4 regions of the Proteus hauseri genome follow, and region 3 is predicted to be linked to each of the others. Evidence: predicted binding sites of a transcription regulator. Region 3 holds the regulator's gene; each other region holds the start of a gene.
What was found. Region 3 encodes CRP, which controls carbon source genes, mostly activating them, when cyclic AMP is high. Its sites were predicted from a motif close to ATGTGANNNNNNTCACAT; they were not measured.
Positions count from the first base shown of each region.

Region 1: PH4a_RS01300 (NupC/NupG family nucleoside CNT transporter) is a predicted target of CRP. The motif match lies at 1,224-1,241, and genes of this name have one in related genera.
Region 2: ompW (outer membrane protein OmpW) is a predicted target of CRP. The motif match lies at 1,055-1,072, and genes of this name have one in related genera.
Region 4: serA (phosphoglycerate dehydrogenase) is a predicted target of CRP. The motif match lies at 2,045-2,062, and genes of this name have one in related genera.

Region 1 is NZ_CP026364.1:247,574-250,775, reverse strand. It holds gene ligA (NAD-dependent DNA ligase LigA) at 1-1,067, shown strand, start outside; gene PH4a_RS01300 (NupC/NupG family nucleoside CNT transporter) at 1,302-2,486, shown strand; gene PH4a_RS01295 (DUF3820 family protein) at 2,655-2,879, shown strand; gene PH4a_RS01290 (MarR family winged helix-turn-helix transcriptional regulator) at 2,905-3,202, opposite strand, start outside.
Region 2 is NZ_CP026364.1:3,224,012-3,227,213, forward strand. It holds gene PH4a_RS14750 (YciC family protein) at 21-791, opposite strand; gene ompW (outer membrane protein OmpW) at 1,221-1,856, shown strand; gene PH4a_RS14760 (BON domain-containing protein) at 2,544-2,858, opposite strand; gene trpA (tryptophan synthase subunit alpha) at 3,146-3,202, opposite strand, start outside.
Region 3 is NZ_CP026364.1:1,239,759-1,242,960, reverse strand. It holds gene PH4a_RS05660 (aminodeoxychorismate synthase component II) at 1-254, shown strand, start outside; gene argD (bifunctional acetylornithine/succinyldiaminopimelate transaminase) at 372-1,589, shown strand; gene crp (cAMP-activated global transcriptional regulator CRP) at 1,701-2,333, opposite strand; gene PH4a_RS05645 (OsmC family protein) at 2,645-3,052, shown strand; gene PH4a_RS05640 (phosphoribulokinase) at 3,144-3,202, opposite strand, start outside.
Region 4 is NZ_CP026364.1:434,247-437,448, forward strand. It holds gene PH4a_RS02120 (type I secretion system permease/ATPase) at 1-499, shown strand, start outside; gene serA (phosphoglycerate dehydrogenase) at 603-1,853, opposite strand; gene rpiA (ribose-5-phosphate isomerase RpiA) at 2,127-2,783, opposite strand; gene PH4a_RS02135 (LysR family transcriptional regulator ArgP) at 2,945-3,202, shown strand, end outside.

The sequences.
Region 1 (3,202 bases), 990 kb from region 3:
AAGAACAAATAACCGTCATCAAAGATGTCGAGTTCCAAGTCGGTCGTACAGGGGCAATAACACCTGTTGCACGCCTAGAACCTGTACAGGTTGCGGGTGTGGTGGTGAGTAATGCGACACTCCATAATGCAGATGAAATTGAACGCTTAGGGCTTCGTATTGGTGATACGGTTGTTATTCGTCGTGCAGGCGATGTTATTCCACAAGTTGTTAGTGTGATTGAAGAAAAACGCCCTGAAAATGCTCAGGAAATCGTTTTTCCTATCCAGTGTCCTATTTGTCAATCAGACGTTGAACGTATTGAAGGAGAAGCGGTTGCGCGTTGTACGGGGGGCTTAATTTGTGGTGCTCAACGTAAAGAAGCGTTAAAACACTTTGTTTCACGCCGTGCAATGGATGTTGATGGCATGGGTGATAAAATTATCGACCAGCTTGTTGAAAAAGAATACGTAAAAACGCCGGCTGATCTTTTCCGTTTAGATGCGAAAATATTAGCGGGTCTAGAACGAATGGGTGAAAAATCAGCAGTAAAATTAATTAATGCTTTAGAAAAAGCCAAATCTACGACTTTTGCACGTTTTATTTACGCGCTTGGAATACGAGAAGTAGGGGAAGCAACAGCAAATGGTTTAACAACACATTTTGCGACACTCGACGCACTTCGTCATGCAGATATTGATGCTTTAAAAGCAGTACCTGATGTCGGCGATATTGTGGCTAAACATGTTGTGAATTTTTTCCAAGAAGAGCACAACAAAACAGTTATTGATCAACTAATTCATGATGCAGGAATAACTTGGGCAGCCCCAGTTATCGTGACTCATAAAGCAGGTGATAATGCTTTTGCAGGTAAAACTGTAGTATTGACAGGATCACTTTCACAACTAACACGTGATGAAGCAAAAGATAGGCTTGTTGCACTAGGTGCAAAGGTGAGTGGTAGTGTTTCTAAAAAGACAGATATGGTGATTGCAGGAGAAGCTGCAGGCTCTAAGTTGGTGAAAGCTAATGAGTTAGGTGTTACCGTCATTGATGAAGATGAAATGATAAGATTACTTGATCTCTAGGAATAACCACTCTAGTATCTACTTTGTGTTACTGAGAAAGCCTCTCAGTAACACATTTTACTTAAGCTAAATTTACAATTTACACTTCTTCAAATACTCACAAAGTGTGATCAACCTATCTTATTTAATAAATAGTGTGTATATAGTTTCATGATATTGTGATGAAAATCACATCCTAATGTTACGCGTTACATAAAATGCTCATCAAGATTTATTTTTATTTTTGGAGCATGCATGTCCTCTATCATTCACTTCGTTTTGGCACTTGCCGTTATCGGCGCATTAGCATTCATTGCGAGTAATAATCGCAAAGGGATCCGCTTGCGTTATATCGTGCAGTTATTAGTAATTGAATTAGCATTAGCATGGTTCTTCCTCAACTCTGATGTTGGTGAAGGCTTTGTTCGTGGATTCGCTGGATTATTTGATCACTTATTAGGTTATGCAGCACAGGGTACAGAATTCGTATTCGGTGGCATGATGAAAGGTGGTTTAGCGTTCTTCTTCTTGAATGTTTTATGTCCAATTATCTTTATTTCTGCATTGATTGGTATTCTTCAACATATAAAAGTATTACCTTTCGTGATCCGTATTATCGGTACTGTACTGTCTAAAGTGAACGGTATGGGAAAATTGGAATCTTTCAACGCCGTAAGTTCATTAGTTCTTGGTCAATCAGAGAACTTTATTGCCTATAAAGATGTATTAGGCAAAATGTCTCAACGTCGTATGTACACTATGGCTGCAACGGCAATGTCGACGGTATCAATGTCGATAGTTGGTGCATACATGACAATGTTAGATCCAAAATATGTTGTTGCTGCACTGGTTCTGAATATGTTCAGTACATTTATCGTCCTTTCTGTTATTAACCCATATTCAGTTGAGAATGAAGAAGACATTCAAATGGGTAATCTACATGAAGGCCAAAGCTTCTTTGAAATGTTAGGTGAATATATCTTAGCTGGTTTTAAAGTAGCATTAATCGTTGCTGCTATGCTGATTGGTTTTATCGCCTTAATCGCTGCGGTTAACGCCATCTTCAGTATGATTTTCGGTATTAGCTTCCAAGATTGTTTAGGTTATGTTTTTTATCCATTAGCATGGGTTATTGGTGTGCCTGAACAAGATGCATTACGTGTTGGTAGTATCATGGCAACTAAATTGGTTTCTAACGAATTCGTTGCAATGGGTAGCTTACAAGATGTAGCCGCAGAACTTACTCCACGCTCTGTAGGTATTCTGTCTGTATTCTTAGTTTCATTTGCTAACTTCTCTTCTATCGGGATTGTTGCAGGTGCAATTAAAGGTTTGAACGAAATGCAAGGTAACGTAGTTTCTCGTTTTGGCCTGAAATTACTCTTCGGTTCAACATTAGTTAGCTTCTTATCAGCAGCTATCGCAGGTCTATTTGTCTAATAAAATCTAAATTAGATAAATAGCATGTGAATTAAATAACAATGTAAATCGTGCAACTCGTAAAACAAGTAACAGAAAAATAAAAGCAGCTCTAAGAGAGCTGCTTTTTTTATCGTAAAATTTCCTTATAATCGAATTAATATTTATGGAAAAAGCGAAAATAAAACAATGCTAGAAAAACAGCACTTAATTGATATTGCTAATACACAGATGCCATTTGGTAAATATAAAGGGCGTATGTTGGTGGATCTGCCTGAAGAGTATTTACTGTGGTTTGCTAAAAAAAGCGCCTTTCCAGAAGGTAAATTAGGGCAATTAATGGAAATGACTCTAGCTATTAAAATAGATGGCTTAGAAGAGCTTCTAAAGCCGTTAAAGCAGAATCGTGGATAGGCTGTAAATAAATGAGATCAGTGCGTTATTTTTCGCTCGCTAGCGCCGCAATAATTTTATGACTTAACTCAATAAAAATGGCCTGCTCTCCCAGTGTTAAGCTTTCACTGACTTTTAGCGCATTTTGTTTGCGGCCTAATGCCGCTTTTTCTAAAAATATTTTTCCTGCCTCAGTTAAATGAGTAATAAACTCGCGTTTATCTTGTTCAGACTGATATTGGGCAATAAATCCTAACCTTTTTAATCCTCTCATAAACTTAGACAGATTTTGGCGTGAAATGGCCAATTCATCACTAAGTTGTGAAGGGGTTAAATCACCACGT
Region 2 (3,202 bases), 1.9 Mb from region 3:
ACCTATCACGGGATATTTTTTTAATGTGTTTTGGCCGTGTATTTGTCGTTAACTAACATAAATAAACGGAAAAGATAAATAATGACCCAAGCAGAAGCCATATTTTTCAAAAGATAATATAGGAAGTTATGCACAAAATCAGGCAGTTGCATGGTAATGTTGGTTAAAAAACCAATACCAAATTGCAGCAGTATCCAAATTCCTAACGCGGGGATAAGCAATCTAGATTCACTAAAGCCTATTTTCCACCCTAAGCGAATTGCATTACCGAGGCTATTTTGACGGATTAAAATTACAGGCGCCATAGCAAAACCAATTAGCAGAATAATACCGGGTATAATCATTACCATAAAACCAGCGCTAATAAGAATTGAGCAAAGCACAATTAATAAAAACATTTTAGGTAAACGAGGTAAGCCAGAGCTAAAAGATTGGCCAATCGTTGGGTTATGTCCTGAAGATAGCCCCATTACAAAAATAAGCAGCGTAAGAACTAATATACTTTGCAGTAGTGTTTCAAATGAGTATAAAACCAGTACTTTTTTAGCAACACCTACAACACTGTTACTCATTGCTTCTAATTCAGCGGGTGAAGCACTGGCTAATTTTGTTTTTTGAAAGTCAGCAATAAAATCAATCATTAATTGGTATTCCTGGGTGTTTGGCCCCACTAATGAAGTTATTACCGCTAAAATAGCCGCAAGAAAGGCGGAAAGTGTGACAAGGCTACGCAGTTCATTCTTATAAAAGTTAAGACTGTCTCGGTAGATTGTGCTTGCCGTGGTAGGCATGAAAACGGCTCCTATAAAGATAGACTAAGTCAATTTGCGCTATTGTACCTTTTCATTCAGCAAAAAGGGATATTTTATCTTGTTAGTACAATGCAAAGATAAAACGACTTACTTCCTATAAGGTAATATCCATTACCTAAATAAAACATAAAATTAACACATTAATAACTTTATTTATTCAAATCTCTTTGTAGGATATTTTCTATTCAAAAATTAGCATGAAAAATAAATTAATTTATAAGAAAAAATTGTATTAGTGTGTAATTTGATGTGGATCAATTATAAATAATTGGCTTCATAAATAATAAATACCGAAATAACACTTTCTGCAAAAATAATTCCAAAGTTGTGATCAGCATTAGATCATAATTTGCTATTAATGGTTATATTTTAGCGGAGATTTTACTTATTACAGGAATGGGTTAAATAATGAAAAAACTTTCTGCGCTTATTTTAGCAGCTGCAACTCTTGCGCCTTCTATTTCTTTTGCTCACCAAGCAGGGGATTTTTTATTCCGTGCTGGTACTGCAACAGTTCGTCCTAATGCAGGTTCTGATAATGTATTAAATATTGGACACTTTGAAGCAAATAATAATACGCAATTAGGTTTAACTTTCGGGTATATGATTACCGATAATATCGGTGTTGAGTTATTAGCAGCAACGCCTTTTGAACACAAAGTTTCATTAACAAACTTTGGTGAAATTGCTACTATTAAACATTTGCCACCAACATTGATGGCACAATATTATTTTGGTGATTCACAAGATAAATTACGCCCTTATTTAGGTGCGGGTCTAAACTTTACTACCTTCTTTGATGAAAAATTCAATTCAGCAGGTAAAGCCGCTGGTCTTTCTGACTTGGATCTTAAGGATTCATGGGGCTTTGCAGCACAAGCAGGCTTAGATTATAACCTGGATAAAAACTGGATGCTGAATGCTTCAGTTTGGTGGATGAATATCGAAACTGACGTTAAATTCAAAGCAGGTGAAGATAGACAATCAATCAGCACTCGTATTGACCCATTTGTATTTATGTTTGGTGTGGGTTACCGCTTCTAATTATTCGTATTTTAAAAGAATATCAAATAATGAAAAGGCGGAGATTATCTCCGCTTTTTTATATCTTAATTTGCTAAAAAAAGTCTAAAAAGATAAATTAGAAAATGACTTTTTTACATTTAATACACCTATTAATATTAATAAAGAAATGTATAAGTCTTATAAAGATAAGCTATCTATTATATGCGAATATTATTTCTCAACTTTAATTAAGTTGCATTTAAAATGAATCTTATTGCTTGTCAATTTATTAGAGGAGTAAATTGCGGCATAAACTTTATTAAAATTGCTAGTTAATAGTTGTAAATACTACATTCAATTAGATGTATTTAATATGCATCTTTATTTGCTGTTGATAAATTAACTATCATAAAAAGAAAAACAAGCGTTAAGCCAAGTAACAAAAATAGAAATAGAGGCCTAGCATCCGAATATATATTCTTATAAGTAAGATGATGTTTTTTTATTCGATAAATGATTAGATTAATTTATCTATTGATCTTTTTATATACTCTTTTTAACTTGAAATAAAAAATACTTACTTTTAGCAAAATCAGTTTTTTTGCAGAAATTGACTTGTTACCAGAATCAAGAATTGAAATGAATAGGAGAGGTTATAGAGAGAAATAAAAAAGACCACCGAAGTGGTCTTAGTGAAAAATAAAGAAAAAAAGGAAAAAAGAAAGACTAGCGAATAACCATAGAGTTAATTACGCCTTTAACACCTGACACGTTACGTGTGGTTTCTATGGCTTTATTTGCATCTGCTTGAGAAGAAACAAAACCACTGAGTTGTACTTTCCCCTTAAAAGTTTCAACACTAATTTGTGTCGAGTTCAGCTTTTTTTCACCAATAAGTGCAGTTTTTACTTTAGTAGTGATTACTGAATCATCAAAGTATCCACCAGTACCTTCAGAGGTTGGTGTAGGTGAACATGCAGATAAAGCTAGTGCCATAACCATTGCTGCAAACACAGCAGAAATTTTCGCCCATAATGTCATTATTCAACTCCCTATTGTTACGATGTGATTGGTTATTTAAGAGATGTAAAGATAAAGCTCTGTTTCAAGTATGTGCAAAAAATAGAATATTGCCAAATATTTACTAAAAATAATATTTCTTTGTTTAGGAAAATGAGATGTAGCAATATCACAATAGATCAATAAGTTGTTATCAGAATAAAAGAGGGGATTCGATAAATAACTAGAATAATAATTGAGAATAATCCGCTCAGAAAAAGAAAATTTCTTCTGCTAAAGCGGATTTTTTGTATAAAGCTATTGAGTGATTATGCTGTGAGTGTTGCTGCCTTCATCTCTTTTACAAATTGGATTAGGTTTTTTAG
Region 3 (3,202 bases):
ATCACAACCAACAAGGCGTATTTAAGGGACTTAACCGACCTTTAAATGTGACTCGTTATCACTCTTTGGTGATTGATGCAGCTACATTACCAGTACCATTTGAAGTCACTGCCTGGAGTCAACATGATGGAAATGTTGATGAAATCATGGGGATACGACATCGGACACTACCGATAGAAGGTGTGCAATTTCATCCAGAAAGTATTCTTAGTGAACAAGGACATGAATTATTAAATAATTTCCTTAAATATTAAATAGATAGAATTATTTTACCTAAATAACGCATTTTTACCCTCAACCAGATTTGATTTTTTATTCATATTTAGTGATTATATTTTCACATTAGAAATAAATATCGATCAGGTGGGGTAATGACAACGCAAAGCATCAACCGGGCAACTTACGATCAAGTAATGTTGCCAATCTATTCACCCGCAGAGTTTATTCCAGTTAAAGGCAAAGGAAGCCGTGTTTGGGATCAACAAGGCAAATCTTATATCGATTTTGCTGGTGGGATTGCCGTATTAGCATTAGGGCACTGTCACCCAGCACTCAATCAAGCACTTAAAGAACAAAGTGAGCAGCTTTGGCATGTCAGTAATGTTTTTACTAATGAACCCGCATTGTGTTTGGCGCAAAAATTAATCGATAACACTTTTGCTGAACGTGTTTTTTTTGCGAATTCCGGTGCAGAAGCGAATGAAGCTGCATTTAAACTGGCTCGTCATTATGCAATAACGCGTCATAGTCCTTATAAAACCAAAATTATTGCCTTTCATCATGCTTTTCATGGGCGAACGTTATTTACGGTTTCAGTTGGTGGGCAACCTAAATATGCGGATGGTTTTGGTCCTAAACCTGCCGATATTGTTCATGTGCCTTTTAATGACCTAGAAGCGGTGAAAGCGGTAATGGATGATCATACATGTGCCGTTGTGCTAGAACCCGTTCAAGGTGAAGGCGGGGTTACACCAGCAACAGCTGAATTTATGAGAGGACTTCGAGAGCTGTGTGACAAACACCAAGCGTTATTAGTGCTTGATGAAGTACAAACGGGTATGGGGCGTACAGGCAAGCTATTTGCCTATATGAACTATGATGTTATGCCAGATATCATCACGACAGCAAAAGCATTAGGCAGTGGTTTTCCATTAAGTGCGATGCTGACAACGCAAGAGATTGCTTCTGTAATGGGTGTAGGGACTCATGGTACAACATATGGCGGTAATCCATTAGCATGTGCAGTTGGTAATGTAGCATTTGATTTAATTAATACACCCGCATTGCTTGATGGTGTGCAAATGCGTTATCAATGGATTGTTGACGAATTAACTGCAATCAACCAAAGCTACTCTGTATTTACACAAATTCGAGGTCAGGGTTTGTTAATTGGCGCTGAATTAGCGCCCAAATATGCAGGTAAGGCGAAAGTGCTATTAGGGCTTGCTGCGCAACATGGATTAATGATGTTAAATGCAGGTCCTGATGTAATGCGGTTTACACCGTCATTAATTATTACTCAAGAAGAGTTACAAGAAGGAATGGCGGCATTAAAAGTTGCAGTTGCCGAATTTGTTAAAATAAATTAATGCCTCTTTCCAACTAAAAAACCCCATCAAATCATGATGGGGTTTTATGCAGAAATCATTTTTAATAGCCCATTTTGGAAATGGGCTATTATTTGTTCTAGGTGACTAAACTTAGCGGGTGCCGTAAACGACGATAGTTTTACCGTGTGCAGAGATCAGATTTTGATCTTCCAGCATTTTTAAAATACGGCCTACCGTTTCGCGTGAACAACCTACAATCTGACCAATTTCCTGACGTGTAATTTTAATTTGCATGCCATCAGGGTGGGTCATTGCATCAGGTTGTTTTGCTAAGTTAAGTAAGGTTTGTGCAATACGTCCTGTTACATCAAGGAAAGCAAGGTTACCTACTTTTTCTGATGTTGTTTGCAGTCTATTCGCCATTTGGGCAGAAAGACGCATAAGAATATCAGGATTAACCTGAATTAATTGGCGGAATTTTTTATAGGAAATTTCTGCTACTTCACAGGCTGTTTTTGCTCTAACCCATGCACTACGTTCTTGATCTTCTTCAAATAATCCAAGTTCACCGATGAAATCCCCCTGATTTAGGTAGGAGAGGATCATTTCTTTTCCTTCTTCATCTTTAATAAGAACAGCTACGGAACCTTTAACAATATAATAAAGTGTTTCCGCTTTCTCACCTTGGTGGATCAGCGTGCTCTTGGATGGATATTTGTGAATATGGCAGTGAGACAAAAACCATTCAAGAGTCGGGTCTGTTTGCGGCTTGCCGAGAACCATTCGCGTTATCCTCTGTACGTTAAATGCAGCCTTTCAAAACGGATAGGTTCCCTTTTGAGACAGCATGCTTAAAAATCCTATCTTTACCGATTAACTTCCTGAGAACACGGAAAGTTAATATGGAATAGATTATAATAAATGAGAAAATAATGCATTGATCTTAACCACTATCATCAAGCAGATATTGTTTTTAGCACAGTTAACGCATTAAGTCTCGTTTTACGCAGTCAGCATAATAAACCTATTTGCTAATTGCCAGTTGAATTATGAGAATGTACTCTTTTAGTTTCTGTCTTATTGAGGATAAATAAATGGAAGCACGGGTTAAATGGGTTGAGGATTTATCTTTTCTAGGGGAGTCTTCTTCAGGCCATCAAATCATGATGGATGGTAATTCTGGCGATAAAGCGCCAAGTCCAATGGAAATGCTATTAATTGCAGCTGGTGGATGTAGTGCGATAGATGTCGTGAGTATTTTACGTAAAGGCCGTCACCAAGTGACTGATTGTGAAGTAAAATTAACTTCTAATCGTCGTGAAGAAGCGCCTCGTTTATTTACCGATATCAATTTACATTTTATTGTTTCTGGTAAAGAGCTTACGGATAAAATTGTTGAACGAGCTGTTCAATTATCGGCAGAAAAATATTGTTCGGTTTCTTTAATGTTGGGTAAAGCGGCAACTATTACTCATTCATTTGAAATAAAAGACTCTGAATAAATTTGATATTTTAAAATAGTTTTTAACTAATAAAATAATATCCCTTTTACCGATGGGATATTATTTTTTTACTAAATAGAAATAAGTCTATTTAACTAATTTTTTCACCATTTAATAATTTACTGACTAATGGCGCCATAATTAATTCCA
Region 4 (3,202 bases), 810 kb from region 3:
AAGACAAAGCATAAGTATTGTTTTACAAAATAGTTTTTTATTTAGTGGCTCTATTGCTGAAAATATTCGTTTAGCAAAACCTTATTGTTATGAAGAAGAGATATATAATGCAGCAAAGCTAGCAGGTGCTTTAGATTTTATACAACAATTACCACAGCAATTTAATACTCAAGTAGGAGAAAGAGGAAGTAATTTATCAGGTGGGCAACGTCAACGTATTGCATTAGCGAGAGCACTTTTAACTAATCCTCGCATTCTTATTCTAGATGAAGCGACATCAGCATTAGACTATGAATCTGAAGCCGAAATTCTAGCTAATTTACCTTTAATTTGTAAAAACAGAACCGTTATTAGTATTGCCCATCGCTTAAATACCTTATCACGTTCAGATTATATTTATGTTATAGAGAAAGGGCGAATACGAGAAGAAGGAACGCACTCGAATTTATTAAACAATCATGCTCTCTATCGTCAATTATGGGAAAAACAATTACGATAACTATTTTCTCTCAATTAAATTGAATATAACAACTAGAAAAAGGCTCAATAATTAAATTGAGCCTTTTATTACTAATTAACCCAAGCTATTAGTAAAAATAAAATTAATACAACATACGAGCACGAATAGTTCCTGGTAGTGCTTTAATTTTTTGTAACACTAATTCAGCTTGTGCTTTAGTTTGTGTTGTAATGTCAATTACAACATAGCCCACATTACCCGATGTACGTAAATACTGCGCGGCAACGTTGATATTCTCTTCAGTAAATACTTTATTGATGCTATTCATCATACCAGGACGGTTTTCATGAATATGCAGTAAACGGTTTACATCATCACCATGACTTGGCAATGAAACTTCAGGAAAGTTAACTGCTGACAGTGTAGAACCATTATCAGAGTATTTTGCTAGTTTACCCGCCACTTCATAACCAATATTCTCTTGTGCTTCTTGCGTTGAACCACCAATATGAGGCGTCAGAATTACATTATCAAATTGTATGAGTTCTGAAACAAAAGGATCATTTGGATCATTATTTGCACCCGGCTCTGATGGGAATACGTCAACAGCTGCACCCGATAAATGCTTAGATTCTAAAGCTTGAGCGAGTGCCGGAATATCTACAACGGTACCGCGTGAAGCATTAATTAAAATAGAACCAGGCTTCATACGTTGAATTTCTTCACGACCAATCATATTTTTTGTAGATGCGGTTTCTGGTACATGAAGACTTACGATATCGCACATGTTTAGTAGCTCAGACAGGTGACGAATTTGTGTTGTATTACCTAAAGGTAGCTTGTTTTCGATATCATAAAAATAGACATCTAAACCAACACTCTCCGCTAAAATGCCTAACTGAGTACCAATATGGCCATAACCAATGATACCCAGTTTTTTACCACGTGCTTCAAAACAACCTTTGGCTTGTTTATCCCAAACGCCGCGATGTGCTTTAGCATTTGCTTCTGGAATACGACGAAGTAAAAGTAATAACTCACCTAATACCATCTCAGCTACGGAACGAGTATTTGAGAATGGTGCATTAAAAACAGGAATACCGCGACGAGAAGCCGCATCTAAATCAACTTGGTTAGTCCCGATACAGAAACATCCAACAGCAACCAATTTTTCTGCTGCTGCAAAAATTTCTTCTGTTAAATGAGTACGAGAGCGAAGACCAACAAAACGAGCATCACGGATAGCTTCTTTTAATTCTTCGTCCGATAATGCGCCTTTGTGATATTCAATATTGGTATAACCTGCCGCACGTAAATTTTCTACTGCACTTTGATGCACACCTTCCAATAGTAGAAACTTTATCTTTTCTTTTTCCAAAGATACTTTAACCATTTCCCCTGCCCTATCGTTGTTACATTTATGAAAAACTCAATCCTGTTCCATCAACATAACAAAAATAGATTTTGTCGCAATACAACCGATTGCAACGATGGCAGAATAAGCGATAGATAAAGTGATTTTCTACCGAGCAAAATGATTTTGACTAGGATAATGACAGAATTTTAGGTAGCGATATAACTATCGTGTGATATATATCACTGTATTTAAGGTTTCTGAAATAATTTAAAAAAAATAGGTAGCTACTGCTACCTATTTTCTAAGGATTTACTTGATTGTTTTAACGCCTTGAGACGTTCCCATCAATACGATATCTGCACCACGATTAGCAAATAATCCTACAGTGACTACACCTGGGATGCTGTTTATTTTATTTTCTAACTCTATTGGATTAAGAATTGTTAAATTGTAAACGTCCAAAATGACATTACCATTATCAGTAACAACATTTTCACGGTATTCAGGCAGGCCACCTAATTTAACTAATTCACGCGCAACAAAAGAGCGAGCCATTGGAATGACTTCAACAGGCAATGGGAATTTACCTAACACATCAACTTGTTTAGATTCATCAACGATACAGATAAAGGTTTTTGCTACACCAGCAATAATTTTTTCACGCGTTAATGCTGCGCCGCCGCCTTTAATCATTTGCATTTGATGGTTTATTTCATCAGCGCCATCAACATAAATATCTAAAGAGTCAACTTCATTACAATCAAAAACAGGAATGCCGTAGCCTTTCAGTTTTTCGGTTGATGCAACTGAACTTGAAACAGTGCCTTCAATTTGACCTTTCATTGTTGCTAATGCATCAATAAAGTGTGAAGCCGTTGAACCAGTACCTACACCAACGATCATGCCGGGTTTTACATAATCAAGTGCTGCCCAACCTACCGCTTTTTTTAATTCATCCTGAGTCATTTAATAAAACCTTATTTATCACATTAATGGAATAAGAATAGCATATTGCATTGAAAACTAGCAGGAGACGTATCAAAAACTGAGAAGCAACATTTTAACTCATTACAACAAAAAATATGGCATAGTAGACAATAGAATATAAAATCTAAGAGAGTCTGTTAATGAAACGTCCTGATTATCGGGCACTACAAGCCCTTGATGCTGTCATTCGAGAGCGCGGTTTTGAGCGAGCTGCGCAAAAGCTATGTATTACTCAATCTGCCGTTTCACAGCGTATCAAACAATTAGAAAATTTGTTTGGACAACCCTTACTTGTGCGTACCGTCCCACCTCAACCTACAGAGCAAGGACAAAAATTATTAGCCCTATTGCATCAAGTCGAATTGTTAGAAGAACAATGGTTAGGTGATGAAAACAGT